Regions from separate parts of the Psychrobacillus sp. MER TA 171 genome, predicted to be linked through region 3. Evidence: riboswitches for the same ligand, from Rfam matches in the RefSeq annotation. Region 3 holds a riboswitch; each other region holds the start of a gene.
What was found. A riboswitch is a leader RNA that binds a small molecule or an ion and turns the genes downstream of it on or off. The one in region 3 is predicted to bind lysine.

Region 1: linked by a shared signal. The riboswitch ahead of M3627_RS11470 (transporter substrate-binding domain-containing protein) and the one ahead of M3627_RS16530 (Na+/H+ antiporter NhaC family protein) in region 3 are both predicted to bind lysine.
Region 2: linked by a shared signal. The riboswitch ahead of M3627_RS06845 (aspartate kinase) and the one ahead of M3627_RS16530 (Na+/H+ antiporter NhaC family protein) in region 3 are both predicted to bind lysine.

What each region holds. Positions count from the first base shown of each region.
Region 1 covers NZ_JAMAWN010000010.1:127,186-137,548, reverse strand. The annotation lists gene M3627_RS11500 (glycoside hydrolase family 18 protein) at 1-234, opposite strand, end outside; gene M3627_RS11495 (transcriptional regulator SplA domain-containing protein) at 582-803, shown strand; gene splB (spore photoproduct lyase) at 816-1,844, shown strand; gene pgeF (peptidoglycan editing factor PgeF) at 1,931-2,692, opposite strand; gene safA (SafA/ExsA family spore coat assembly protein) at 2,932-3,600, shown strand; gene M3627_RS11475 (M23 family metallopeptidase) at 3,896-4,873, shown strand; lysine riboswitch at 5,009-5,191, shown strand; gene M3627_RS11470 (transporter substrate-binding domain-containing protein) at 5,319-6,155, shown strand; gene M3627_RS11465 (amino acid ABC transporter permease) at 6,261-7,022, shown strand; gene M3627_RS11460 (amino acid ABC transporter ATP-binding protein) at 7,040-7,774, shown strand; gene M3627_RS11455 (alpha/beta fold hydrolase) at 7,943-8,743, shown strand; gene M3627_RS11450 (sensor domain-containing diguanylate cyclase) at 8,762-9,736, shown strand; gene M3627_RS11445 (GNAT family N-acetyltransferase) at 9,750-10,363, shown strand, end outside.
Region 2 covers NZ_JAMAWN010000005.1:77,700-88,062, forward strand. The annotation lists gene M3627_RS06810 (AMP-binding protein) at 1-348, shown strand, start outside; gene M3627_RS06815 (fatty acid metabolism transcriptional regulator FadR) at 437-1,018, shown strand; gene M3627_RS06820 (enoyl-CoA hydratase) at 1,035-1,808, shown strand; gene M3627_RS06825 (electron transfer flavoprotein subunit beta/FixA family protein) at 1,830-2,603, shown strand; gene M3627_RS06830 (electron transfer flavoprotein subunit alpha/FixB family protein) at 2,682-3,659, shown strand; gene trxA (thioredoxin) at 3,791-4,105, shown strand; gene uvrC (excinuclease ABC subunit UvrC) at 4,158-5,948, shown strand; lysine riboswitch at 5,992-6,169, shown strand; gene M3627_RS06845 (aspartate kinase) at 6,373-7,590, shown strand; gene M3627_RS06850 (YslB family protein) at 8,047-8,460, opposite strand; gene M3627_RS06855 (succinate dehydrogenase cytochrome b558 subunit) at 8,745-9,356, shown strand; gene sdhA (succinate dehydrogenase flavoprotein subunit) at 9,403-10,363, shown strand, end outside.
Region 3 covers NZ_JAMAWN010000022.1:44,066-54,428, forward strand. The annotation lists gene M3627_RS16515 (hypothetical protein) at 1-561, shown strand, start outside; gene M3627_RS16520 (YutD family protein) at 682-1,023, opposite strand; gene lipA (lipoyl synthase) at 1,045-1,992, opposite strand; gene M3627_RS16530 (Na+/H+ antiporter NhaC family protein) at 2,062-3,633, opposite strand; lysine riboswitch at 3,722-3,905, opposite strand; gene yunB (sporulation protein YunB) at 3,956-4,726, opposite strand; gene M3627_RS16540 (bifunctional metallophosphatase/5'-nucleotidase) at 4,769-6,148, opposite strand; gene M3627_RS16545 (sulfite exporter TauE/SafE family protein) at 6,181-6,999, opposite strand; gene M3627_RS16550 (DUF72 domain-containing protein) at 7,000-7,851, opposite strand; gene M3627_RS16555 (hypothetical protein) at 8,342-8,521, opposite strand; gene M3627_RS16560 (manganese catalase family protein) at 8,687-9,544, shown strand; gene M3627_RS16565 (hypothetical protein) at 10,137-10,363, opposite strand, start outside.

The sequences.
Region 1 (10,363 bases), on a different contig from region 3:
AGAAAGAAGAATAGTTTGTTCCGTTATACCATACTGTTGTGCGATTGACCAAAGAGTTTCGCCAGTTTGAACTGTATGATAGACTCCATAAATAGGAATAATAAGCGATTGACCAACCAATAGAGTATTTGGGTCAGGTAATTGGTTCGCTTGTAAAATCGCATTTATATCTATTTGGTACCGATTAGCAATTTCCCAAAGCGTATCTCCATTATTAACGACATATATAATCAATGGGCAGCTCCTTTTTTCTTAGGTTTACTAAAGCATATGTTTAGTTAACCGAATATAAATGTAGAACTTATACTTTTTTAAAATTCTCCTATTTATTTTTTCTAAGGGATGGCCTGTCTGAATGAAATAAGGATTAAAAAATTTCTTGATTACCGCAATATATGTAGTGAATCACAAATTTCTTTGTACTTAATATGTTAAAGGGTCTTTTAAAGAAATTATGATTTTGATTTCAATAACTAAACCATATTCGATTTATCGGATATGGTTTTTTCAATTGTATTTATTACATAAATTCTTTTAGAAAAGCCAAGCTAGTGAAAAAGCTAGGAGTGTGAGAGAAGCAAATGGAAGATTATACAGCAGGAGATATTGTTTACGTTTTTTATCGGAACCCCCATATCCAAAGTGTCGCTAACGTTCAATCAGCGGCAGTAGTAAATGATCCAGATAACCCGGATGGACTGGCTGTTTTTGTTTATGAAACGTATTATCCTTTAACAGCTGATTTGGCTATTTATACAAGCGCCTATGAAGCAGAGCAAGCGTATCGTCACTATTTTCAATAATGGAGGTTGAACATGAGAAAACCTTTTACACCTCAGCTTGTGTATTTTGAGCCTAAGGCACTTGATTATCCACTAGGTAGAGAACTGAAAGAAAAGTTTGAGAAGATGGGGAAAGAAATTCATTATACGACCTCTCATAACCAAATACGTAACCTTCCTGGAGATAATGACTTTCAAAAATACCGCATAGCTAAGTCTACGCTAGTTGTAGGAATCAGAAAAACCCTGAAATTTGATTCCTCTAAGCCTTCTGCGGAATATGCCATTCCTTTTGCTACTGGTTGTATGGGACATTGCCATTATTGCTATTTACAAACAACCATGGGAACCAAACCTTATATCCGTACATATGTGAATGTAGAGGAAATTCTCGGAGCAGCTGATAAGTATATGGAAGAACGTGCACCGGAGATCACAAGATTCGAAGCATCCTGTACCTCTGACATTGTGGGAATAGACCATTTAACTCATACCTTAAAAAGAGCGATTGAACATTTTGGTAAATCGGAATTCGGTAGACTGCGATTCGTGACGAAATTTCACTTTGTAGATCATTTATTAGATGCGAAGCATAATGGAAAGACCAGATTTCGCTTTAGTGTAAATGCGGATTATGTGATTAAAAATTTTGAGCCTGGTACTTCTCCATTAGACAAGAGGATTGAGGCTGCAGGGAAGGTTGCAAGAGCAGGATATCCACTTGGGTTTATTGTCGCTCCTATATATCTTCATGAAGGCTGGAAAGAGGGGTATTATCATATGTTTGAACGATTAGATGCAGAGCTTCCAAAGGATGCACGAGATGATATTACCTTTGAATTCATCCAGCATCGTTTTACGAAGCCTGCTAAAAAGGTGATCGAAAAAAACTACCCAATGACTAAGCTTGAACTGGACGAAGAATCCCGAAGAATAAAATGGGGGAAGTATGGTATAGGAAAATATATTTATCAAAAAGAAGAAGAGGAAGACATCAAAGAGCATCTATATAGTTATATGGAAAAGTTCTTTCCTAATGCAAAATTTGAATACTTTACTTAAAAAAACAGCCCGGTTCTTCACAGAATCGGGCTTTTTAAATGAAGCTTGAGTAATTGATTAAAGAGATTACAACCTATTTTAGAAAGTTACTTCTTCCTCATTATAAAACTTAAATGTCTCCCAGTATTTCTATCCTCTCGGTAAGAGAAGCCATCTGGACTTAAGAAAGTACATGTGCGATCTATCGAAATCTGTTCAGGCGGTATACCAGCCAGTTCACACTGCTTTTGAACAGTCAATTGGTTATCGATATGATATTTACCTGTTTCTTTTCTGTAATACATAAAGTCATCTGCATACCCTAGGTTCTTAAATTTTGTGTAGACATCCTCATCCACTTCAAATTTTTCTTGGCTTAGTGCAGTGCCTATTTGTACGTGAAAATCAGCAGGGTTACATTGTTCGTGTGTTTTCAGATGCTCAAATAGCTGACTTGTAATTTCCTTGATGGTTCCTTGCCAACCAGAGTGAATGACTCCAATAAGTCCATTAATTTCATTATAAAAGATGACTGGTACGCAATCTGCTGTAAAACTGCATAATAATAGGTTTGGTTCAAATGTGTAAAGAGCGTCTGTGTCTTTAATAGCGGTTTCCAAAAGCGTTGCTCCATGTCCTTTATCAATCGCGGTCACTTTATAGAAATTTGCACTATGGGTTTGATTGGCACAAACAAAATCTTCTAAACTGCAATTGAGCTGGTCTGCTAATTTCTTGCGATTTTCTAGTATGTGTAATGGATTTTCACAGATGTGTAAGGCCATATTGTTCTCTTCCCAGGCAGTAGGGTCTTTCTTAGTTGTTCCAGAGAGGAAACGTTCGTCGTTTAAATAATTTTTAATATTCATATAATCACCTATTTTTAATATATCTTAAACACTCATTGTTGTATAGGACAGTAGACTTAACTCAACCTTTAAAAAAACAGAAAAATTATAAAAAGAATTTGACTTTAGAGGAATTTTCCTCCTTGAATATTTCAAAAGTGTTACCTTTGAACCAGTTATTTTTCCCGTACTATCAAGCTTTCTCTTCTATTTGTTTCTCTTTGTAATCTAACTGTAAAATTACATCCAATTATTAAGGGATGATTTATAGGACTTTTTTATTTTACTATATTAATAGAGTAAAAAAAGAAAGGAAGATTACCTTGTTTAAAACTAAATTAAAAGTTGCTGCAGTAGCAGTCGCAATTTCTTTATTATTACCACTAACTGCATTTGCAGCTAATACCTATACCGTTGTATCAGGAGATTCTCTTTGGAAAATAGCAGTAAAAACACAAACCGGAGTTTCAGAATTAATTGAGAAAAATCCTCAGTTAGAAAATCCAAATCTTATTTATCCAGGACAAAAAATTAATGTTCCGACAAAAGATTCTTATAACATTGAACAAGATGTAATTAAACTTGTAAATGTGGAAAGAGCAAATGCTGGCCTGTCTCCTTTAAGCTATGACTGGGAGCTAGGAAGAGTGGCACAATATAAATCACAAGATATGCACGATCAAAAATATTTTAGCCATACAAGTCCTGTTTATGGAACTCCATTTACAATGATGAAGAATTTTGGAATTAGCTATAAATCAGCAGGAGAAAATATCGCACAAGGTCAAACGACTGCGAAAGCAGTAGTTAAAGCTTGGATGAATAGTGAAGGACATAGAGCCAATATCTTAAACAAAAACTATACTCATATTGGGGTAGGTTACGTGAAAGACGGAAACTATTGGACTCAAATGTTTATACAAAAATAATTGATTTAGGGTGGGAATGACGACGTAAGTGTTGTCATTTCCACTCTTTTAGCTTACGGCCTATGTCTGCCCTTCAAAGTGTAGATGTAGGCTATTTTCATTTCTGTTTATGTTCCATGTGAAACTTTTCCTTCGATATCAACAAAACAAAAAAGAATTAAATAAAGTCTGCAAAAAGAAAACGGTCTACTCTCTCGTTTCCTTTACTTTTTGATATTAAGTGAAACCTTAGTTATCTTTTTCCGTATTAGATGATAAATACTTACAATGTTATAAATTGGAGGTAAACAGATCCATGAATGTAGAGAAATTTATATCGCCCAAAAATTTTGGAGAAGTATTCCTATATGGAAACCATGAAGAAATTTATAACCAATGCGTCAAAGAATTTAAAGAGCTAGTATCACTGGACCAATTTGTTGATTTAGCCATTACCTTTAATCAGGAGGTTGAAAGCTACCAAATGATTAAAAATACCGAGATTGGTTATTCAACTCAGTATTTATGGTTAGATAACAATAAGGAGAGAATAGTTAGTGTAACCTTTGATACGGCTAACTACATCCAGGGCATAGTATTAAAACCTTATGTAACCTTCCCCAAAAGCGATCAACGTTACACCAAAAATAAATATATAATGCCTATTAAAGAAGAATGGTTTGTTTTCTGGGGTGGGACGAATGAATTTCTTAACTATCATTACGTTTATGAATCTCAGCGCTATGCATATGATTTAGTGAAGATGAAGAATGGTCAGACGCATAAGGATAATAGATTACTCAATGAAAGTTACAATGCTTTTGATAAAGAGGTAGTTGCGCCAGCAGACGGTAAGGTAGTAAAGGTTATAAATGATATTGTAGATAATATTCCCGGAGAAATGAATGAAAAAGAACCAGCCGGAAACTATGTCATTTTGGAGCATGAAAATAGAGAATATAGCTTGCTTGCGCATTTCAAACAACATTCTATAGTAGTAAAAGAAGGAGACGCGGTGAAGCAGGGGCAAACAATTGGCCTTTGTGGAAATTCTGGAAACTCCTCTGAGCCTCATATACATTTTCAGGTGATGGATTCGTCTGATTATGTGAACTGCCATTCTATACGTATAAGTTTCTATGATGGGGTGGAGCCAATTCAAGGCGATACAGTAACGACCTACAAACCGAACGAAAAGTCGAAAATGGATGTCTTTGACAAAGTGGAAAATACATTTACTTTAGCAGATTTTTTCTTATTTATTCCCCGTATTATAGGTTCATTTTTTAAATAAGATTGTTCGTTTCTATTTAGAATGATGAAGTTTAAAAAATAGTAATATTTTGATTAATCAATAGAATGTTTGTTGACAGATGAAAATCTCTATTGTAGACTATGAACAACTAATTGAATATAACCTCGCTTTTATAAGTGAGGTAGAGGCGCGATATTTAACAGTCCTTAGAGGAGCTTGAGAAGCTTAGATACTAAGGAGAAGGAAATGTCGCCGAAGCTTGTAATAAACTCATTATTACATGCTGGGTCTGCAGTGAAGAATTGCAGGACTGTCCATTATAAACGTCCCGGTTTATAATGGTGTGCTATCTCATTGGGAAAAGTAGAGGATTTAGGGCAACCATACATTATGACCTGAGTCTACCTCAAGTCTTTTTTTGTACGGTTGTCCTTTTTGTATGGTTGCATACATATAATAACTTTAAAAAAGGAGATTACTAGAGATGAAAAAGAGACTATTTACATTCACATTTTTACTATCCATTTTTTTATTGCTTGCTGCTTGTGGAACTAAAGAGGAGGGAAGCGTTGGATCAGCATCTGCCCAAGATACATTTACAGTAGGACTAGAGGCAGGATATGCACCCTTTAACTGGACTCAAATGGATGACAAAAACGGTGGAGTAAAATTGGACGGTAACGCAGAGTATGCTGGTGGATACGATGTAGAAATTGCTAAAAAAATTGCAGAAGGCTTAGGTAAAGAACTGGTAATTGTTAAAACCGAATGGGACGGTCTAGTTCCAGCTTTAACTTCGGGTAAGATTGATGCAATTATTGCTGGAATGTCACCAACAGCAGAGCGTAAAAAAACAATCGATTTCTCTGAAAACTATTATACTTCCAACTTTGTTATGGTTGTAAAAAAGGGCGGAAAATTTGAGGATGCCACTTCCATTCAAGACTTTAATGGAGCAAAAGTTACAGGCCAATTAAATACTTCCCACTACGGAGTGATAGATCAAATTAAAGGTGTAAAAAAACAGCCTGCATCAGATAATTTTCCAGCAATGCGTGTAGCACTGGAATCCGGCATGATCGACGGTTATGTATCTGAACGTCCTGAAGGAATTAGTGCTTCCTCTGCAAATGATAACTTCAGCATGGTTGAATTCGAAGAAGGATTTATTGCAGATGAAGAAGAAACAGCTGTTGCAGTAGGATTGAAAAAAGGTAGCGATTTAACAGATAAAATAAATGAAATATTAGCAGGAATTTCAGAAGAAGAACGTCAAGAAATTATGGATAATGCTATTTCCAGTCAACCAGCTGCAGAATAAGTATACTAACGGCTGCTAATAAAAGCAGCCGTTTCATTTTTTAAAGTACTTACTTCACTTGGTTAGTGGATGTTCAAGGCAACAGAATGTGTAAGGAGGAAGACAATGAGTTTAGAATGGATTATCTCCATTATTACCAATAACTGGCCGATGTTTTTGCGTGGAGCAGGAGTAACCCTGTTGATTTCTATTATAGGAACTATTGTAGGAGCAATCATTGGATTATTAGCAGGCGTTATTAGGACCATCCCACTACCTGAAAAGAGGGTAAGTAGATATTTTTTAAAGCTGGTTAATCTTATTCTATCCATCTATATAGAATTCTTCCGAGGGACACCAATGATCGTCCAAGCCATGGTCATCTTTTATGGATCATCACTGGCCTTTGGGTTAGACATGGATCGTTTACTAGCAGCAATTTTTATTGTATCTATTAATACGGGAGCATATATGGCTGAAATTGTTCGTGGGGGAGTCATTTCAATTGATAAGGGACAATTTGAGGCATCACAAGCGATAGGGATGAATCATATACAAACGATGCTATATGTTGTGTTACCCCAGGTTATCCGTAACATACTTCCAGCAACCGGCAACCAATTCATCATTAATATTAAAGATACCTCTGTTTTAAATGTGATAGGGGTAACGGAATTATATTTCCAAACGAAGTCTGTAGCTGGAAACAACTTCAGATATTTTGAGTCATTCTTTGTAGCTTGTATTTTATACTTCATCATGACGTTTGCTGTTACATTAATCTTACGACATTTTGAAAAGAAACTAGATGGACCCGAAAACTACACAGTCATTGGTCAGCCTATGCAAATGGCTGTACTGCCAAAAGGTCCTTATGAAAACAAGTAAATAAAGGAGGAGCAAATATGGAACACGTAATTGATATTCAGCATTTAAGTAAATCCTTTGGAGCACATGAAGTTTTAAAAGATATAAATTTCTCTGTAAAAAAAGGCGAGGTTGTATGTATCATAGGCTCTTCAGGATCGGGTAAGTCAACACTTCTGCGATGTGTTAATTTATTGGAAAAGCCTAGTGGAGGACAAATTATTTATAAAGGAAATAATATTTTAGACAATAAGCATGATATCAATTCCTATAGGACAAAGCTTGGCATGGTATTTCAGCAGTTTAATTTGTTTAATAATCATAATGTATTAAGCAACTGTTCAGTCGGACAGGTAAAGGTATTAAAGCGTTCAAAGGAAGAAGCCGAAAAAATTGCGATGAGATATTTAAAGGTGGTGGGCATGGATGGCTACGTCAATGCTAAGCCAAAGCAATTATCTGGTGGACAAAAGCAAAGAGTAGCTATTGCACGAGCTTTGTCTATGGAGCCTGATGTAATGTTGTTTGATGAGCCTACATCGGCACTTGATCCAGAAATGGTCGGCGAGGTATTAAAAGTTATGAAGGAGCTTGCGAATACTGGTCTTACTATGTTGATTGTTACGCATGAAATGGAATTTGCGAAAGAAGTCTCGGATCGAATAGTCTTCATGGACAAGGGGGTCATTGCAGAGGAAGGTCCCCCGGATCAAATTTTTAATCATCCTTTACAGGAACGGACGAGAGAATTCCTAAAAAGAACGCGGAAATAGACTCTAGGATGTTAGTAGCATTTCATCTTTTTATCTAGAATAAAATTCAATAAAATAGTATATTGGTAATATATACATTGGATAAATTATCAAATCTATGTAAGGCTTCCCTTTCAAAAGAAAAGGAAGCCTTTTATATAAGGTACGAAATAAACTAGAGGTGTTCCTATGAGTGAAGTATTAAAACGTAATAATGTAAAAGTAATTGGAAATAAGGAAAAAGTAATCATGTTTGCGCATGGCTTTGGATGTGACCAAACGATGTGGAGGCATATTATTCCTTCATTTCTGGATGACTATAAAATTGTATTATTTGATTATGTTGGTTCCGGTGAATCGGATTTAAGTGTTTATAATGCAGAGAAATACGCCTCGCTTAAAGGCTATGTCCGAGACGTCTTAGACATAGTAGAGGCATTGGAATTGAGAGACGTTATATTTGTAGGTCATTCGGTAAGCTCCATGATTGGTATGTTAGCAGCGATTCAAAAGCCGGATGTTTTTCAGAAGTTGGTTATGATTGGACCTTCTCCGAGATATCTTAATGATCACGAGTATTACGGTGGATTCGATGAAAGAGATATCCACGAGATGCTAGATATGATGGAGATGAATTTTATAGGGTGGGCAAGCTATATGGCTCCAATAGTGGCTGCCACTGAAAAACACCCCGCGGTAGCAAAGGAAGTAGAAAAAAGTTTTAGTTCAACAAATCCGAAGATAACAAAGCAATTTGCAGAGGTGACCTTCTTTTCTGACCATCGTAAAGATTTAGAGAAATCATCTAGCCCGGTGCTAATCATTCAATGCTCAGAAGACAGTATTGTTCCTATTCAGGTGGGAGAATATTTACACCATCATATAGAGAATAGTGAATTTAAGATAATGGATGTAAAGGGGCATTATCCTCACCTTAGTCACCCGTGTGAAACAGCGGAGCTCATTAAAGGGTATCTATACCAGGTGTAGGGAAGGGAATGACATTTTATGGAGGAACGTTTGGATTTGGCACCTTGTGGCTATGTCACTATTAGTCAAGAAGGTATACTAATTGATATGAATAAAACCTTTCTTCAAATGATAGGGTTTTCCTTTGACGATCTTTCTCAAAAACATATAGAAACAATCATGTCTAAAACGAATCAGTTTATATTCCATACTTATTTTTATCCTTATATCCGATTATATGGACATATGGAAGAGTTATTTCTTAGTCTACAGCATAAGGATGGGCAGAGCATTCCTGTGTTGTTAAACGGAAAAAAAGCTACTCGAGAGGGTGCAGATGTAATTGACTGTGTATTAGTTTCCATGGGAAAAAGAATAGGATATGAACAGGAAATTAGGTTAGCAAAAAAGCAATTAGAGGAAGCATTTCAAGAAAAAGAACTGGCTCTTTCTAAATTAGAAGAGCTTCATGAGGAAATAGAGGAAAAGCAAGAAAAGCTACTTGTACTCAATAGCAAGCTAGAGAAATTAGCTATAACTGATAAATTGACTGGTTTAAAAAACCGTCGTTATTTTCATATCAAGCTAGAAGAGATGATCATTCAATACGAGCAAAAAGGACAGGCTTTTTCCTTATGCTTAATTGATATCGATCATTTTAAGCAAGTGAACGATACTTGGGGTCATACAATGGGAGATCGAGTGCTAGAGCAACTAGCAAAAATAGCAGACTTAACAGTACGTCCAGCGGATACATTACTTAGATACGGAGGAGAGGAGTTTATCGTTCTTCTCCCGTTTACTAATGCACAACAGGCTAAAAACCAGGGAGAACGTTTAAGGCAGGAAATAGAAGCAGCAGATTGGGTTATAGGTGAAGTGACGATAAGTATGGGGATAGCAACATATACATCCGAAGACACGCATGCAAGCGTGGTAGAGAAGGCTGACCAAGCGTTATATTATTCCAAGCGAAATGGTAGAAACAGAATTACGCATATAGACGATTTATAAGGGGGGCGCACAAATGGTTGCTTTTAACGTCATAAAAAAAGACCAGGAATACTGGCTTGCCGATCAAATAAAAATGAATCAATCTAAAGAAGTATATTGGGCAGAACTAAAAACTCTTTTAGCAGCTTGGGAAAGCAATCAGGTAAATTATCTGTCGCTTCTGATGGATGCGGAGTATGAGGAACAATTATTAAATGAAGGTTTTCATAAGGTTTCTTCCGTGGTGGAATATACAAGAACACTAGAGGAACGCTTTATTTTAGATAGCTCTATTTTTGTGCGATCTCTTTCGGATAGCTTAATGACAGATGAGGAATTCGCCAAACTATATGATGAATGTCGAAGCGGATCGGCGAACAAAAATAATTTGTTCTCTATTGATCAAATCATGGAAGCCTTCTTAAATGAGTTAGGTCCTAACTGGCGTAACCATTGTCATATCTTCTATAAAGCAAAAGAACCTTTGGGTATCAGCATTCCTCATATAGAAGACGGAACAACTGAGGAAGGTAGGTTGTTTTACTTTGGAGTAACTCCAGAGCATAGAGGTAAAGGTTTCGGTAAGGTACTTCACTTATATTCATTAGAGCTTTTAAAGAATATGCATGCGACATATTATGTAGGTAG
Region 2 (10,363 bases), on a different contig from region 3:
GTAGACCGCAAAAAAGACCTTATAATCGCTGGTGGATATAATATTTATCCGCGTGATGTAGAAGAAGTATTATACGAACATCCAGCTGTTCAAGAATGTGTAGTAGCTGGAGTACCAGATCCATATCGTGGAGAAACAGTAAAGGCATACATCGTATTAAAAGAGGGTATGACTGCAACAGAGGAAGACCTCAATACACATTGTCGCGATAACCTTGCTTCCTTTAAGGTTCCTAGAATTTATGAATTTAGAGATGAGCTTCCTAAAACTGCCATCGGGAAAATTTTAAGAAGAAACTTAATAGAGGAAGAAAGAGAAAAGTTGAAGAAGGTAGCGGTTGAGAGTTAATTGTTTATTGACAATATAAAAAATTGAATATAAAATAAAAATATGAATGAATCATCATTCATATTTTTATTTTTTGGTGGTGAATTCATTGAAGAAAGACAAACCTAAGTATAAACAAATTATTGACGCAGCAATCATCGTCATAGCTGAAAACGGATACCATCAATCTCAGGTTTCTAAAATAGCTAAACAAGCTGGTGTTGCAGATGGAACCATCTATTTATACTTTAAAAACAAGGAAGATATTTTAATATCGGTTTTTGAAGAAAAAATGGAAGTATTTGCGGATAACTTGAAAGAAATTTTGAAAGAGGACATCAGTGCCTCTGAAAAATTATATAAGATGATTGAAAATCATTTTAAGGTACTGGCAAGTAACAAGCATCTAGCAACTGTAACCCAACTGGAGCTCCGTCAATCCAATCTAGCCTTGCGTTTACGAATAAATGCTATCTTAAAAAATTATTTGACATTGCTCGACACCATCTTAAAAGAAGGTATAAAAAATGAGGAATTCGAAAATTCTGTAGATATTCGCTTAGCAAGACAAATGGTTTTTGGTACAATTGATGAGACGACTACTTCCTGGGTGATGAATGAGTATAAATATGACTTGGTCGGACTTACAGAGAAAGTACATCGTTTATTATTAAAAGGGATAACAACCTAAAAAGGGATGTGGGTAAATGGAGTTTTTGTCATGGAATGTCGAAAATCATGTAGCAACTGTTACTTTGAATCGTCCTCCTGCAAATGCACTAGCAAGGGGTGTTATTTTAGAAGTTAATAGCTTGTTAGACGAAGTGGAGCACGACGATAACGTTCGTGTGATCCTTCTAAAAGGAGAAGGACGATTTTTCTCAGCAGGGGCAGATATTAAGGAATTTACCACAGTGACTTCTGGAGAAGAGTTTTCAAAGCTAGCTTCTAGTGGACAAACTATATTTGAAAGAGTCGAAACATTCTCTAAACCAATTATTGCTGCCATTCATGGTGCAGCACTAGGTGGGGGATTGGAATTGGCAATGAGCTGTCATATTAGACTAGTTGCTGAAAATGCTAAGCTTGGATTGCCAGAGCTACAGTTGGGATTAATACCGGGCTTTGCCGGCACCCAACGTCTACCACGCTATGTTGGGTTTGCTAAAGCAGCAGAAATGCTTTTAACAAGCGATCCTATCAGTGGGAAGGATGCAGCTGTATACGGGCTAGCAAACCATGCTTACCCTGAGGAAGAATTGTTTGAAAAGGCTGGGGAGCTAGCAGCTAAAATTGCAAAGAAAAGCCCAGTTGCAGTAAAGGCAGCATTGGAAATGCTTCAATATGTGAAGCCTGCATCTTATCACGAGGGTGTAAAAGCAGAAGCGAATGCCTTCGGAACAGTTTTTGTTTCAGAGGATGCAAAAGAAGGTATTTCAGCATTTATCGAAAAAAGACAGCCTGACTTTAAAGGTAAATAACAATATGGGGAGGACTTCAACATGAATATTTATGTTCTAGTTAAACGCACGTTCGACACAGAGGAGAAAATTGTTGTAAGCGGAGGGAAAATTCAAGAGGATGGTGCAGAGTTCATCATCAACCCTTACGATGAGTATGCAATAGAGGAAGCAATCCAAGTACGCGACGCACATGGCGGAGAAGTAACGGTTATCACAATGGGCGGCGAGGATGCAGAAAAACAATTACGTACAGCTTTAGCGATGGGTGCTGATAAAGCAGTACTTATCAATACAGAAGACGACATAGAAGAAATGGACCAGTTCACAGCGGCTCATATTATATCCGAATACTTAAAAGACAAGGATGCAGATTTAATCTTAGCAGGTAACGTTGCGATCGATGGCGGTTCAGGTCAAGTTGGACCACGTGTTGCAGAGCTTTTAGGTATAAACTATGTAACTACGATTACAAACCTTGAAATCAATGGAACAACTGCTACAATCAAACGTGACGTTGAAGGAGATACAGAAATTTTAGAGGCATCATTACCTCTTTTAGTTACTGCACAGCAAGGTTTGAACGAACCACGCTACCCTTCTTTACCAGGTATTATGAAGGCGAAGAAAAAACCTTTAGAAGAACTAGAATTAGATGACCTTGATATTGACGAAGATGATGTAGAGGCTAAAACAGAAACAATCGAAATTTACTTACCTCCTAAAAAGGAAGCTGGAAAAGTATTAGAAGGAGATCTAGCTGATCAAGTGAAAGAGCTAGTGAGTCTTCTTCATACAGAAGCGAAAGTAGTATAACATTTAGTTTCTAGTAATCTATGAACATCTCGAAATTAAAGAGGGTTCGAATCATTTATAAAATGGGAGGAACAAATCATGTCTAAAAAAGTATTAGTTTTAGGGGAAGCACGTGAAGGTGCACTTCGTAACGTATCATATGAATCAATCGCTGCAGCAAAGCAAATTTCTGATGGTGGAGAAGTAGTAGCAGTATTATTGGGGGATGCAGTCCAAGACTTAGCTGTTGAGCTAGGGAAATATGGTGCAGACCGTGTTATTACGGTAGAACATCCACATTTAAAGCAATATACTTCTGATGGCTATGGTCAAGCATTTATGGCAGTAGTTGAACAAGAAAATCCAGAAGCTATTGTTTTTGGTCATACTGCTTTAGGAAAAGATTTATCACCAAAAATTGCTGGTAAATTACAAATCGGATTAGTTTCTGATGTAACAGCTATTGAAGGAGAAGGGGATGATGCAGTTTATATTCGTCCGATTTACTCTGGAAAAGCATTTGAAAAAGTGAAAGTAAAAGACGGAATCGATTTTATAACTGTTCGTCCTAATAACATTGCTCCACTTGCAAAAGACGATAGTAAATCTGTCGACGTTTCATCGTTATCAGTAGAAATTACAAACCTTCGTACTGTTATTAAAGAAGTGGTACGCAAATCTTCTGAAGGTGTTGACTTATCTGAAGCGAAGGTTGTTATTGCTGGAGGACGTGGAGTGAAGAGTGAGGAAGGCTTCGGACCATTGAAAGAGCTTGCTGACGTATTAGGTGGTGCAGTTGGAGCTTCTCGTGGAGCTTGTGACGCTGACTACTGTGATTATTCACTACAGATCGGTCAAACAGGAAAAGTGGTAACTCCAGATCTTTATATCGCTGTTGGTATTTCAGGGGCAATTCAGCATTTAGCAGGAATGTCTAACTCGAAAATCATTGTAGCAATTAACAAGGATCCAGAAGCAAACATTTTCAAGGTTGCTGATTATGGAATTGTTGGAGACTTGTTTGAAGTTCTTCCAATGCTTACAGAAGAATTCAAAAAGCTTAAAGTAAATGCATAAGAAAATACTCGGCTCCTATTGGGCCGAGTTTTTTATGGATATGGTTATATAGAAGTGTGTAAGCTAAATTGTAGATGTAGCTTTTTTTGTCTGCTATAATCAGTTTAGAGTTACTAAAGGAGGAATTATTTATGGCAATTGTACATGGAACAGATCAAACCTTCTCACAAGAAGTAGAAAAAGGATTAGTATTAGTAGATTTTTGGGCAACATGGTGCGGACCTTGTAAAATGATTGCTCCAGTTTTAGAAGAAATGGACGCTGAAATGAGCGATAAAGTTAAAATCGTAAAAGTAGACGTTGACGAGAACCAAGCAACTGCAAGTCAATTTGGAATCATGTCTATTCCAACATTAGTGTTATTCAAGGATGGTCAACCAGTAGATAAAGCGGTTGGTTTCCAACCAAAAGAAGCACTAGTTCAATTCGTTGAGAAAAACGCATAATAATAAAAACCGGGTCCTCTATGGTTCCCGGTTTTTTTAAACAGGTGATGAGATGAACGAACTTATACAACAAAAGTGTGCAATTTTGCCAGATCAACCAGGCTGTTATTTGATGAAGGATCGACAAGGCGTCATTATATATGTAGGTAAAGCAAAGATATTAAAAAATCGTGTACGATCTTATTTTACGGGATCACATGACGGAAAAACTCAAAGATTAGTACAAGAAATAGTCGACTTCGAATATATCGTTACATCATCCGAGTTAGAGGCACTAATTCTAGAACTCCATCTCATTAAAAAGCATGACCCAAAATACAATGTCATGCTTAAGGATGATAAAACGTATCCATATATAAAAATTACTGCAGAAAAGAATCCTAAGCTCATCATTACGAGACAAGTAAAAAAGGATAAGGGTAAATATTTTGGACCATATCCAAATTCTCATTCTGCTCATGAAACAAAAAAATTACTGGATAGATTATATCCATTAAGAAAGTGTCAAAAGCTACCTAGCCAAGTTTGCTTGTATTACCATATCGGACAATGCCTTGCCCCTTGCGTAAAAGAAATTGAAGAGGAAACATACACCGAAATTATTCATGGAATCTCTAGTTTTTTAAACGGTGGCCATGCAGCGGTCAAGAAAGAGCTAACTGAAAAAATGAATGCAGCAGCAGAACAGCTGGAGTTTGAACGTGCAAAAGAGTACCGCGATCAAATAGCACATATTGATCAAGTGATGGAAAAACAAAAAATGACGATGAATGATTTCACAAATCGTGATATTTTCGGATACACAGTAGATAAGGGATGGATGTGTGTCCAAGTGTTTTTTGTACGTCAAGGAAAGTTGATAGAAAGAGATGTTTCTCTTTTCCCAATTTACCGTGACCCGGAGGAAGAATTTCTTACCTTTTTAGGTCAGTTCTACTCCAAACCAGAGCATATTAAACCAAAGGAAATATTTGTACCTAATACGACTGATTTAGAGTTAGCCTCTGAGTTGTTGGAAATGAAGGTTATTATTCCTCAAAAGGGTTCCAAAAAGAACCTAGTGGATTTAGCGCAAAAAAATGCTGCGATAGCTTTGAAAGAAAAGTTCCACTTGATTGAACGACAAGAGGAACGAACTGTAGGGGCATTAGAAGAACTAGGTAGTCTTATGGGAATTGCTATGCCAAGCAGAATTGAGGCCTTTGATAATTCTCATATTCACGGTACCGATGCGGTTTCTGCCATGGTTGTATTCGTTGATGGCAGAGCATACAAAAAAGACTATCGGAAGTATAAAACGAAAACTGCAGCAAAGCATGATGACTATGGCGCGATGCGTGAGGTCGTTCGTAGACGTTACACTCGTGTGCTAAAAGAGAGATTGCCTCTACCTGATTTAATCATTATTGATGGAGGTAAAGGACAAATAGAAGCAGCGAGAGAAATTATAGAGGATGAACTTGGCTTAGATATTCCAATTGCAGGACTAGCAAAAGATGCCAAACATCAAACATCCTCCTTGTTATATGGTGACCCATTAGCGATTATCCCGATGAAAAGAACAAGTGAAGCATTCTATCTTCTTCAAAGAATTCAAGATGAGGTCCATCGATTTGCAATTACTTTCCATCGACAACAGAGAGGGAAACATACAATTGCCTCCTCGTTAGATGGAATTGAAGGAATAGGTCCAAAACGGAAGAAAATGCTTCTTAAGCATTTTGGCTCCCTCAAACGAATGCAAGCTGCATCACGAGAAGAACTAATAGAATCTGGACTCCCTAGTAAATTAGCCGATAATCTAATGGCTCATTTTCAGAAAAATTTATTGTCTTCTGAATAATCTTATGTTATCTTTAAAACAATTTAATATTCACTATTCAAACAGTGAAGGTAGAGGTGCGAATTGCAAGAGTACTAATCGTGAGGATGAAAGATCCTACGACCGATTAAGAAAGGGTTGTTCGCCGAAACATAGAAAAGCTTTTCCTTTCCTATGTTGGTTCTGTATTTAAGAGATGCAGGACTGTCAGAATATATATATTCTGGAGGGCTATCTCACATGGGCAATCATTGTTGACCGTGTATGAGAAGAGTTAGCTTTCCGCAAATATGTGGAAAGCTTTTTTTATTGTTTAGGAAATTATAAGATTATGAACCTGTGGATAAGTTGATGTCTAGCGCAAGCAGCCTTGCCCCTCAGGGCAGGGATAGGCGCTTGCGCTTTTCTTGTTGTCCGCTCAAGGAGATAAAGGGGAGATAGGTTAATGAGTAAAATTGTGATGAAATTTGGTGGAACCTCTGTAGGCTCCATAGAGTTAATTGGTAACGTAGCAAAAAGGGTACAACTAGAAAAGGAGAAAGGACATGATATCGTCGTAGTTGTATCTGCAATGGGAAAAACAACAGATGACTTAGCGGAAATGGCTAGTAAAATCACTAACAATCCAACAAAAAGAGAAATGGATATGTTGCTTGCTACAGGAGAACAAGTCACTATGTCCTTACTAGCTATTCAGTTAAATGCACTTGGAGTAGAGACGCTCTCTTTAACAGGTTGGCAAGCAGGGATAGTTACGGATGAAGTACATAGAAATTCAAAAATTAAGCAATTGGATGGCCAGAAGATAAATGAGCATTTAATCGCTAATCGAGTAGTAATTGTGGCCGGCTTTCAAGGTATGTCGGAATTAGGGGAGATTACTACTTTAGGGAGAGGAGGGTCAGACACTACAGCCGTCGCCATAGCTGCAGCTATCGGAGCAGACATTTGTGATATTTATACGGATGTAGATGGTGTTTATACGTCAGATCCACGCTACGTATCTCATGCAAGAAAACTAGAACAGCTAGAATATGATGAGATGCTGGAGTTAGCTCATTTAGGAGCTGGAGTGCTGCACCCAAGAGCAGTGGAATTCGCAAAAAACTATAAGATTCCATTACGAGTACGTTCAAGCTATGAAGAAACGGAAGGAACCATTTTAAAGGAGGAAGTAGATGTGGAGAATAATTTAGTAGTACGAGGGGTAGCTTTTGAATCAGATATAGTACGTTTAACGATTGAGTATACAGTGCCTTTTAATGGTTCACTCGCTTCCATATTTACTACCCTTGCCAATAACCATATTGATGTAGATATTATTGTTCAGTCGATTGTCGAAGGAATGAAGCCTACCGTTTCCTTTTCTATAAAAAAAGAATCTCTTTCGGAAGCAATTCACGTTTTAGAGAAAACGAAACAGAATCTAGGTTTTACCTTTGCGGATTTTGAGGTGGGTTTAGCTAAGGTATCTATTGTAGGTTCAGGGATGGTATCTAATCCTGGTGTCGCTGCACAAATGTTCGACCGATTAAGCAAGGAAAACATACCAGTTAAAATGGTTAGTACCTCAGAAATAAAGGTTTCAGTTGTAGTGCCTCAAGGCAATATGATTCAAGCAGCGAATGCACTCCATGATGAATTTGATTTGGCTATAAATTAAGTAATAATTATAGGCTATGTTAAAGGGCAGGGTTGATTTATGATACTAAGAAATCTTAAATCAGAGAGTAGAATTGATTTTTCGCCCCAGCCTGACGCTTTCCTCGGGGTAAGCGATAAGCCACCACCCACAGCAATCGCGCGTGGTTGTGATGGCTTATCTGTCTCACTCATCCCGTAGGAATCGCCGTCTGGTGCTTCAATGAATTAATGGGAACAGCTTTAATGCATGGATAAGTGCTTATAAATTTACTCGCATAAACAAAGCTTAAAACTGTCACCAACCCCAATTTCACAATCTATTTATGTTCTTAATAGCCATTTGAAAGTTCCTTTGTTTATGTTTAAAGTCACTATTAAAAGAATTGTTAGTCAAAATCAACCAATAACTTTAACAAAGCTTTATTAAAAAAAGAGAGGAAGATGGAAATTGCTCCATCCTCCTCTTTATGTATCTTTAGCGTTTACTTTTTAAGTCCCATTTAATATGGAAGGTGACCAACCCAGTTTTTTTTACAAACTCATCATAGCATTCAGTTTCATAGCCATCTATTTTTTGCTTCTGCTCTGCAAGAAAGCCAGCCTCTAATCGGTGACATCTATTAATTCCACTTTGAGGAAGATTGTATGTTTCTAGCGTGTAATAGGCCGAATCTTTTGATGTTTTATCTAACTCAAGCCTTCCCCAGCCAGCCTCTTGGAAGAAAGAGATGGCTTCTTCCATTGAATAGAGTGGAAACTTTCGTGCAAGGTCCTTACCTGCCCAGTACAATATTTCTTTTTCATGTTTTCCGAGAATAGAAGTGAGCACGTGATCTCTTATTATTTCATATCCAAAGGAAGTTACATGTGAATGTTCTCTTTCATTCAAACAGCAACCCTTCTTTCCAAAGATAAATAAAAACTATAATCTATTCTAGCATAAAATATTTTCACTGGGAGAGAATACTTTGTGAAAAAATAAACTAATCATTATATAGGTGAGTGTCAGAAAGATGAACAAAATCAGGAAACATACCTTGACGCTCTAAAATGTTGAGAGTACAATGGATATGTCATAAATTCGTAACAAGAAGGTGTGAACATGTGATGATTTATTATTCTATTACAATAGTTTAATCATCGCTAATTGGAAATTTGAGGGGGGTTACTGTTTTGTCGAAAGATCGCGAATTTTTCATGCGTCGATTACATTCTTTACTTGGTATTATTCCAGTTGGATTATTTCTGGCGCAACATTTAGTAGTAAACCATTTTGCTACAAGAGGTGAAGAAGCCTTTAACACGGCATCACATTTCATGGAGAGTCTACCTTTTAGACTAATGCTGGAAGTGTTTGTAATTTATATTCCTTTGTTGTTCCATGCATTCTATGGTATCTATATTGCATTTACTGTTAAGTACAATCCTAACAGATACGGTACTCTAAGAAACTGGTTGTTTATTTTACAACGTTTTACTGGAATATTCCTTGTTGTGTTTATCGCATGGCATGTATTTGAAACACGTTTCCAAGCTGCAATTGGAGCTAAGGAAGTTAACTTTAACATGATGAATGAAATTTTATCAAACCCATGGATGTTAGCTTTTTATATTGTAGGTGTAATTTCTGCAACCTTCCATTTAGCTAACGGTATCTGGTCATTCCTTGTAAGCTGGGGAATCACTCAATCACCAAAATCTCAAAGAATTTCAACTTATGTAACATTAGTAATCTTCTTAGCGTTATCTGTAGTTGGTGTACAAGCACTTTTAGCATTCGTATAAGACCCTTCTACACCTAAGCTACTATAAATTTAAGGAGTGAAATAGCATGGCAAAAAATAAACTTATTGTTGTCGGCGGTGGATTAGCCGGATTAATGGCAACAATGAAAGCTGCCGAAGAAGGCACACAAGTAGATCTATTCTCATTAGTTCCTGTTAAACGCTCACACTCTGTATGTGCACAAGGCGGTATTAACGGGGCTGTAAATACAAAAGGTGAAGGGGATTCACCTGCAGTTCATTTAGATGATACTGTTTATGGTGGAGACTTTTTAGCAAACCAACCTCCTGTTAAGGCAATGGCAGACGCTGCTCCAGGAATCATTCATTTGTTTGACCGTATGGGAGTTATGTTCAACCGTACACCAGAAGGTCTATTAGATTTCCGTCGTTTCGGAGGAACTTTAATGCACCGTACAGCATTTGCTGGTGCAACAACTGGTCAACAGCTACTTTATGCGCTTGACGAACAAGTTCGTCGCTTTGAAGTAGAAGGTCTAGTAACAAAATACGAAGGATGGGAATTCCTAGGTATTATTAAAGACAATGAAGGAACTTGTCGCGGTATTAAAGCGCAAAACCTTAACTCATCAGAAATCCGTGCTTTCCGTGGAGACGCTGTAATCATGGCTACTGGTGGTCCTGGGATCATTTTTGGTAAAACAACTAACTCTATTATTAATACAGGATCTGCTGCAAGTATCGTTTATCAACAAGGCGCTTACTATGCAAACGGAGAATTCATCCAAATTCACCCAACGGCAATTCCTGGAGATGACAAGCTTCGTCTGATGTCAGAATCAGCTCGTGGTGAGGGTGGTCGTATTTGGACGTACAAAGACGGTAAACCTTGGTATTTCCTAGAAGAAAAGTATCCTGCTTACGGTAACCTAGTACCACGTGATATCGCGACTCGTGAAATCTTTGACGTTTGCGTTAATCAAAAATTAGGTATTAACGGCGAAAACATGGTATATCTAGATCTTTCTCATAAAGATCCACATGAAT
Region 3 (10,363 bases):
AAACCATTAATTGTCATGATTAAAGCGCAGCACTCTGATAGAACTGTACAGAGTTTCAAGTTTGATAAAGATGAACAAGGATACTTGAAAGAAACCTTTTACAAAAAAGAAAACACAAATAATCACTATAATGAGACCGCATCCTATGCCTTTTTTCAGGAAGCATTTCAATTCATAGACATGGCCTTTACAACTAACGCTTCCTTTATTCAAGAAAGTGAGAAAGATCTTCAAGATGAGGAAAAGAGATGGCTGGCCATCGGTCCAATGATAGAGGATATTAGTAATGCAGAGAGATTGTTGGAAATGGCCACTAACCTAAATCCAGAGCTAACAGTAGTCTCTTTAGCGAACCTAATCAACTTACTTTACCAAATCGACAACAAGCCACCAACATCCGAGCAGATGAATCAATTAAAATCAATACAAGGTGTGTTCAAAGAAATAGATTCAGCTAATTCAATCTTAGAAGAAGAGAATAGAATACACCCTGAGATTGTTGAAATGGTAGAAAAAGTTAATCTTATTCTTAAGAAAAATAACAGCGAAACTGAGTCTTGATAGCTTATTCTCTTTGCTCACCTCAAGAAGCTTGTTCTGCAGAAAGCCAAAGGGTATTATTATGACTCAGAACCCTACTTTTCATGATAACTCTACTACAGAAAAAAACCTTGAGCTAGATCATAACTGATCCTGCTCAAGGTTTTCTTGTTTATCTTTTACTAGCTCTAAAACTACTGGTTTTGGAGCCACACCTGTTTTTTTAACAAGGAAATAAGCACAGCCAAAATTGCAATACTCGTACAAATAATCCTTCATCGTACTAATTTTCGTATCGAATGTTGCCTTTTGGTTACGATCCTCGAAAAATCCTTTTAGGCGAAGCTGACCATATCCCCAGTCTCCCATAATATAATCGTACTTTGTTAAAATTTCGCTGTAACGCTCCAAAAAAGCTTCCTCTTTAAACGCATCACGGTAATCTTCTATTACTTCATAAGTGAAGCCTTCTGCTATTATCATACATTCACCATCCATTAGCTATTACTCTTGAACAGCTAGTAATTCCTCACCTTGTTGCTGTCTTTGCTTCGCAGCAGCATTAACTTGCTCATCTGCATGATAGCTACTTCTTACAAGCGGGCCTGCCTCACAATGTGAAAAACCCTTACTCATTGCTATCTTACGCAATTCTCCAAACTCAGCTGGAGAATAATATTTTTGAACCTTTAAATGTTTTTTCGTAGGCTGCAAATATTGACCAATAGTCATAATATCAACGTTATTTGCACGTAAATCATCCATAACCTCAATGATTTCTTCAAACGTTTCCCCTAAACCTAGCATTAACGAAGACTTTGTAGGAATGCTTGGTTGCATTTCCTTTGCACGCTTTAATAATTCTAAAGAACGGTCATATTGTGCACGTGCTCTAACTCTAGGAGTTAATCGACGTACCGTTTCAATATTATGATTCAGGATATCTGGCTTCGCATCCATAATGTTACGGATGTTTTGCTCAATGCCCCCCATATCCGATGGAAGAACTTCAATTGTAGTAAAAGGATTTTTTCTTCGAATTGCACGGATCGTTTCTGCAAAAACCTCTGAGCCGCCATCTTTTAAGTCATCCCTTGCTACAGCCGTCACTACCGCATGCTTAAGATTCATAATAACAACTGAATCTGCCACACGTTCTGGCTCAGCTAAATCTAATTCATTTGGAAGGCCAGTTTTTACAGCACAGAAGCGACATGCTCTTGTACAAATTGCTCCAAGAATCATAAATGTAGCAGTACGACGAGATCCCCAGCACTCATGAATATTAGGGCATCTTGCCTCTTCACACACAGTATTTAGATTGTTTTCGCGCATTAATTTTTTTAAGCCTTTATAATCTTCATTCGTATTTAGCTTTATTTTGAGCCATTCAGGCTTGCGCTCATGTTGTTCTTTTGGTGGCTTACATGATGTCACGATTCCATCCCCCATTTCAAATAATCTGACTTCACTGTTGTCAATGTACCATATTATTTGAATTCAAACAACCTTCTAAAAAAGCTAAATAGAATACTTGTTCCCACTTTTATTACTAAGGGTCCAAAACCCAAATAATAGAATGAGGATTCCTACTACTGTTATTAATCCTATCATGACAGAGCCTGTCAATCCTAATACTAAGTATCCGATTGCAGCTATTATCGCACTAGTTATTGCATAAGGCAGCTGTGTCATCACATGATCAATGACATTAACTCCAGCTCCCGTAGCCGACATGATCGTAGTGTCCGAAATCGGTGAACAATGGTCTCCGAAAACTGCTCCTGCCAATACTGCTGCTAATACTGGTAGCAATAGCTGAGGATCGATTGCCATAATAATGCTTGCACCAATCGGAAGCAAGATACCAAACGAACCCCAGGATGAACCTGTAGCAAAGGCCATAAAAGCAGTCAGCACAAACAGTAATACTGGAATAATACCTACTGGGATATTATTTTCTGTAACAATCGTTGCAAGGAATGCACCTGTTTCTAAGGCTGTAATAAGGTAAGATAATGCCCATGCGAATACAAGAATCAAAATGGCAGGAAGCATAGATTGAATGCCTGTACGTAAAGCCTTCCACACGTAGCTCATGTTAGCATTTGGGTTAACCTTGAATTGGCGAGCGTATAACAGGAAAGCTAAAATACTTGCTACCAATCCAGCTATAAATAATGAAAAAGGAACATCTGTATTTTCAAAGATGACAAATATATCTAAACTTCCTCCGGACAACTGATAGCCCGTCCAGAACATCAACCCTAACGTCACCACTACTAGAGAGATGATTGGAAGTAATAAATCGATCACTTTCCCATACTGATTGTCAGGAAAATCTCCATCCATATCTCCCGGATTAGTTTTATTAGGATCAAATAATACTCCTGTTTCCTTCGCACGCTTTTCATGCTTCTTCATCTCAAATAAATCAAAATCTGTCCAAGCCGTAAAGAATACGATCGCCAAAGTAGCTATTACATAGAAGTTCATAGGCGCCATTGTGATAAAAGCTTCTAGCGGAGTATATTCTGTTACAGCATGTGTTGTGAAAATAACACCTAGCTGGCTTATCAAAAATGCTCCCCAGCTAGAAACTGGTGAGATTACACATATCGGTGCTGATGTAGAATCGATGAAATAGGCTAGCTTTGCACGAGAAACCTTATGCGAATCCGTAATTGGTCTTGCAATTTGCCCTACTGCTAATGCATTAAAATAATCGTCCACAAAAATAATGATTCCTAAAAAGGCTGTTAATAGTTTAGAGCCTCTTTTCGTTTTAATTCGCTTGATCGCCCAATTAGCGAAAGCTGTGCTTCCTCCTGACAGGCTGACAAAAGCAGTAACTACACCTAACAAGAGAATGAACAATAAAATATATATGTTATATACATTTAAACCCCCATCCCAAAAAGAGATTTTAAAGGAATTCCATAACATTAACAAAGATCCAACAGGGCTAAATTCCTCTACTAGTAAGGCTGCAGAAAGAATACCTGCTCCTAACGATAACAAGACCCTTTTTGTCAATAAAACCATGATGATTGCCAATAGCGGTGGCACTAACGAAAAAATTGTATTCTCCAAAACTGTTCCTCCTTGAAAATAGAAAAGCCAACCTATAGTATTTTATAGGTTGGCTTATACATGAAATTTTAGTTATAACACTTTGTTTCACTTTTGTAGCTCCCCATCTATATGTCCCCATATACATGACAGTGTTATTCTTGTTCAAAATAACCCCAACTAAGCATCCTTGACTAGACATACTTAGTTTCGGCAAAACTTCCTTTCTATTACGATCCTTGGAGTCACCCTCCCGTAACATACTATTAAGCAATGCGGCCTCTACCTATTTATTATTCATTTTTATCTATTCTAACAGTAATTTAAGAAAAATGAAGTTTTTTTAATCTTCCGGTAACGGTATAGGTACCTCCACCGATGGAGCAGCCGACCCATCCCCACCTGTATAAATGTGAGGAACCTGCCCTTGAACTAGACCCATGGCTACTGGTATATTCTGTTCCACTACACTCATTTTACTAGCAAGCGGGACGATGATTTGTACATTCACCTTAATGTGGATACTAATTTCTACATACGCATTATTAATACCGAACTCGGTAATAGTAGGCACCACATTTGACTGAACGTTTCCGATCACGTGGAATCGAATAGGTATTTTTGGACCTAAGTTCCCGATCAAAGGTATATTCGTTGCTTGCCCCATCGGAACAAAAAATACGACTCCACCTTGGTCTTCCATTGTTTGCTTATCATACTCAATATCATCCAAGTAAGGAAGACTTGATAAATTCCCTTGTTCAGCCTGTTCTAAATGGGATTGTACTAAACTATTTGTATCAGATAGCACTCGGTTAATAATTTCTGTATTGAATTTGGTTGTGACCATATTTTTGCTATCCGAAGGAACCTCTTCAATAATATCGTTTACATCTAGAACATTTGCCGTACGCGAGTTAATCGCCTTACTTATTACCATAGATGCAATCTTGTTCGTTTGCACTTCAGCATATTGTAAGTAAGTGGGAGTTAGTTGCGCATTTATATAATAGAATACCCAAGCCACTGACAATAAAAAGCATGTTAAAAAGATGGCTAATTTGCGTTGAGTGCTAAAAAATATGAAACGCTTCTTCTTTTTGCGATAAAACAACGAAAAAACCTCCTCATTACTTTTATGTAACGAGGAGGTCTATTATGCCCTACATTTATGCTCTTCCTTTATTCCATACCATTTTATAACGTCCCGAATAGTTTCTGGCATAATATATTGTTTCTTCGCGGTCTTAAAGGAAGGAAAGAAAAATCCAAAAGTAAACATGTCTAGCGTCGCCAGTCGGTACGTTTGATGTAGCGTTAATGGCTCACCTTTAATCAAAAGCTGCCCATGCATATCTTGTTCAACCTGTTCAAATAAAATAGCCCCTAAATACTTACCACGAAATCCGAGACCCTTCACTTCTAAATTTGGCCATTTTTCGTTTTTTGAAAGCTCCATCACCTCTAGCAGCTCAGCTCCACTTAATGTAACGATACATGGATTAATGGGGTGAGGCAGGCATTGATGTAGATCCCAAGCAGTGACAGGTCCCTCCGGTAAATCCTTTAAGAAAATTCCTGCAGGAAACATGGCACAATCTGCATTCGTGTATGCTAGCAATGCCTTTCCAAAGAAATTCGCTAACTCAGACCCATTGAACCACTCTTTTTTTAACAAGGAATTGCTTGTAAAAACAGGATAAGATAGCTTTTCTTTACCGATTCGCTCCCAATTTTCCATCGTGTGTCCTGCATTTTGAGGGACTGGCAACTCGTCTGTAGGGTAGACAACAGCCTGTTTAGAAACAACTCTTTTCATGGAATGGTCATATTCAAGACTCACATAGCCCACATACATCCCAAATTTCCCTGTAGCGGCCTGCAATGTATTCCCAACCATTTTCCCTTCCTCGAACAAATGATGCGTGTGTGCTCCTAAAATTAAGTCCAGAGACGGTATCAGCTCACATAGCTCTTCATCCTTAGACTTTCCTAAATGAGACATACAAATAAGGACATCGACATGAGGAGAAATCTGATCAGCAACTGCCTGCAGTCTAGGAAGAGGATCCTGCAATCTCCACCCAAGCTTTTCATAATAAACACTATAATCCGCAGTAGCAGCTATAATCCCAATTCGTATTCCAGAGGCCGTCTGATGAATTTTATAAGGCTTCACCCACCTAGGGATATTCCCTTCCAAATCCGTAAAATTGGAAACTATGACCTCGAATTTAGCCTGTTCATATAATGAATCCAATTCTTCGTGACTCAATGTGATTCCTTCATTGTTTCCAATCGTTGCATAATCATATCGGGCTTCATTTAAGAGCTTCACGTTCCCCTTCCCAAGTGTCCCCTCTGTGTATATATTCGAGCGATCCACATGATCACCGATATCTAATATCAGAGAGGAATCGCTTGCATGCTTTTTACGTCTTTCAGAGAGAAAGTGATGGATAGACGGCCAATTTTCTAAATGACTATGCAAATCATTTGTATGATAAATATGAATGGTCTCTCTCAGCTTTCTCACCTCTTTTTTATGCGGGCTATCGCTCGCCTTTATTAAAATAGCCCATCTATAATAGATCTTATTCCTAGCAATAGCAGTACTATTCTAAGTGCTGTCACAAGCGTTTCCGAGTTTAGCTTTTTATTGAGCTTAGCACCTATCTTAGCACCAATATAGGCGGCAGGGATGACAGGAATGGTATATAGCCATGGTACGTTTCCTAAAGATATATGTGTAGCAGAGTTCACAATAGACGATAAAAAGACCATAAACATAGACGTTCCGACTGCCACATGGGGCGGAAACAGAAATAATAGAATCATGGCCGGCACAATCATCGAGCCTCCACCAATTCCAAACAACCCGGAAGCAAAACCTATAAAAAAGGTTAAAGCTAGTGCAAACCAGACTGGATATCCATATACATATGTATTTTCCCCATCCTCAAAGGTACGCTTCTTGCCATGCTTGACAAACCATTGAACGGGCTTCAAATATTTACGAACTAGCAAAAGAACGGATAAAATGACAAGCAATATACCAAAGTATAGGTTAAACGAAGGGAGATCTAATCCTTTGTTTACCCAAGCACCTAAAATGGTTCCCGGGATACTTCCTATAAAAAATATAAATCCACTTTTAAAATCCACCGTCTTAGACTTCATATAAGAAAGCGTAGAAGACAGACCAATAAAAATCATCATAACAACAGATAAACCTACAACACTCTGAGGCGTAATATTAGGAATCAAATCCAGCGTCGTACCAAGGAATAGCACGGCTGGTACTAAAATAACCCCGCCTCCTAATCCCACTAGTGCACCGATCGTCCCTGAAAAAAGCCCGCTCAGTACTAATAAAAACCATTCCATTTAAAAATCCCCTTCGAAAAGATTTAATTGCTTAGGCGCAAGTCCATCAAATTCTATATTAAGCATTTGCTGAAAGGCTTTAGCATTTTTAGCCGCATGACCACCAGAGTTATTATTGAATACAACAAGCACCTCGGAAGCCTGTTTAGATAAAACCTCACAAACTGACTGAATATAAGCAAGCTCCTGCTCATTATAATCATATAAATAGCGGACTTCTCTCCACTTTTCGTTGTTCCCTGGATTCTTCCACCCATAAAAGTTTCTCCCATGTAGACGGACCAACACTTTATCAGAAGTAGCAACCGGCACTACAGGTATACTCCCTTCACCATTTTGTGGCTCATCGCAGACACTATGGTGAAAATGATTATCCTTTAAAAATTGAAGAGTCGAATCCTTATACTCCGGAAGATACCAGGACTGGTGGCGAAACTCAATGACCACCTCAAAATCCTTTAGCTCCTCTCGAATTCTTCTCATATATTGCACATTATCCTTCTCACACTCAAACCAAGGTGGAAACTGAACAAGCACCATCGCAAGCTTCCCCGCATCCTTAAGCGGCCCAAGCATCTGACGATAGCTTTCAAACATTTCCTCTGGAGACTTAAAAGGATTCTCCCCTCTCAAATGCCCTGTCATCCCTTGATAGGCTTTCACGATAAACTGAAAATTATCAGGTGTCTCCCGAATCCACTTTTCTATATTTCGCTGCGGCTGAATCGCATAAAACGATGCATCCAACTCGACAATCGGAAAATGTGCACTATAATCCTGCAGCTTCTCCCTAGGCGAAGAAACATAAAGATCTGGATGATCCCCCCAACCAGTTAACCCAATTTTTATCATTAAACCACCTCTTCGTTATTACTAATTATCATATCATTTCCCTCATCAAACAGACAAAAAAATGAGTTGATGGAAAGTGCCTATGTGTTGCAGATAATCTCAAAGTGTTGCGCTTTTCTAGGTAAGTGTTGCAGGTACGAGCTATAGTGTTGCGCATATTACTCGAACTGTTGCGGGAAAATAAAGTGTTGCAGATGTGTTGCAGATAATCTCAAAGTGTTGCGCTTTTCTCTGTAAGTGTTGCGATAATTACTCAAACTGTTGCGCTAAATTTTAAAGTTCCTTCGCGAAAGCTTTTTTTACTATATCGCTAAAAGAACTTTCTTCTCTCTGCCAAATGTATAAGTCCTCGTGCCAAATTTCAACTATTGCCTTGCCCAATCTTCATGAGGTAAAAATCCCATCGCGTCCCCTGTAAAATTATCTCCGAATAATAATATGTGTTTAATTTTTGGATTTACCGAAGTATCATAGATTTTCTCAGCCTCAATTAGCCTGAATAGAACATAAAATAACCATCTGACACTGCACCATATCCAACTTCCACTAAAGAATCTATGTAATCTTGTGGTGCATCCTTAAGAAAGGAGTTTTCTATTATTTTGTGTTTTACTATTTTATTAAATCTATACTTTTTAGCTTCCGCATTTACTTCTTTATATCTCCCCATTATTTCCTTCCGCAAAACAATAATATTGTCTTCCTCCTTAGTTTATATAAACCCAGATATCTTTCAATGAAAATCTTTAGTACAGGAATAAACCGCCATTATTAGTACAACATAAAACATGTACGAAAGTATAATCTAATTTGAATCCAGAAAAGAGGAACTAGCATGTATTACTATAAAGAGGAACTAATAAATCCTATTATGCCTGACCGTCCAGATCCGGAAGCAGCGAGAGTATTACAAGAAATACTAGGTGGCCATTATGGTGAGATGAGAACTATGATGCAATTCTTTTTTCAAAGCTCGAATTTCCGAGGGAAAGACACTCAGTTTAGAGATCTACTCCGCGGAATTTTCCTAGAGGAAATCGCACATGTAGAGCTAGTACAAAACACAATCAATCAACTTCTAAATAATTCTGGTGAGTCAGCTATTCCAGGTAATGCTGGAGTAGACAATGCACCGCTAAATGATGCTACGAGACATGCGAACCCACACCATTTCATCATTGGCGCACAGGCATCTATTCCGTTTGATGCAGCAGGGAACCCTTGGAACGGATCTTGGGTATATTCTCATGGAAACCTGATCGCCGATTTGCTAAATAACCTTGTCCTTGAGTCAACAGGTGTGCTTCAAAAAACACGTATTTATGAAATGAGTTCTAACAAAACGTTCAGAGAGACCCTAGCTTTTCTTATAGTTCGAGATAATGCTCACCAAAACGCATTTGCTAAAGCTTTAGAAACGTTAGGCGTGGATTGGGGCAAGCTATTCCCTGTACCAAACTACGATATAAATAAATATCCAGAATGCAGAAAATATGTAGAGATGGGATACCATAATGCACAATTCAACTTTAGGCTGGACCCAACTCGCATAGGCGAAATATTCCAAGGTCAGAGCCCGAGTCGTAACGACGGCACACTTTCCGTAGTTGATCCTCCAAAAGGATTTCCGGTACCTTTAATGCCTGATATGCCAAATGAGCATAGCCCTGGAATTCAGGATATGAATAACTAAATTACTTTTCCCTAGTCACTAATGTGATTTGGGAATTTTTATATATTGATAAGAAATAAAAAAAGCTTAGTTAAAGGGGAGGATGATTTATAATGCAAAGAAATCTTATAATCACCAAAGTAGAATTCGATTTCCGCTCCAGCTGGACGCTTTCCTCGGGGTGAGCGATAAGCCTTCACCCATCCCGTAGGAGTCGCCGTCTGGTGCTCCAATCAATAAACGGGAACAGCTTTAGCAACGATAAACGTGCTAATTAATTTACTCTCAAAAATAAAGCTGAAAAACTATCACCAACCCCAGTTTCATAATCTATTTATGTTCTTAATAGCCGTTTGAATATTTCTATCTTAATGTTTACAGTCACTAAAAAAAAGGATTGTTAGTCAAAATCAACCATTAACTTTAACCTAGCCAAATTTAATTAAAAAAGGCTATGTTAAAGGTTAAGGTTTATTTAAAATACACATAAAAAATGAGCTAGGATATTTTCCTGGCTCATTTTACATTGATATGGCTTTATACTAAAGCTACCCGTTGGTTAAATTAGAACAGCGACGCTTATTAAACAATTGTAACCAATTGCTTCAAAATTTCATTTATGAGATTCATCATAAAAAACGGTGGTATAGATATTAAAACTTGCCCAGAAATATCCTTGTAAATTACTTAACATCCTTTGCAAATCACTTCTCGAAAAATATTTGCCGTTTCTAATAAATCTAATATAATCTTCCAAGTTCAGGAAATTATTTATACTATCAACCAGGTATCCCCTTTCTTCTCTGGAATAATCTCCTTCAGTGACAAGGTGTAATAGGG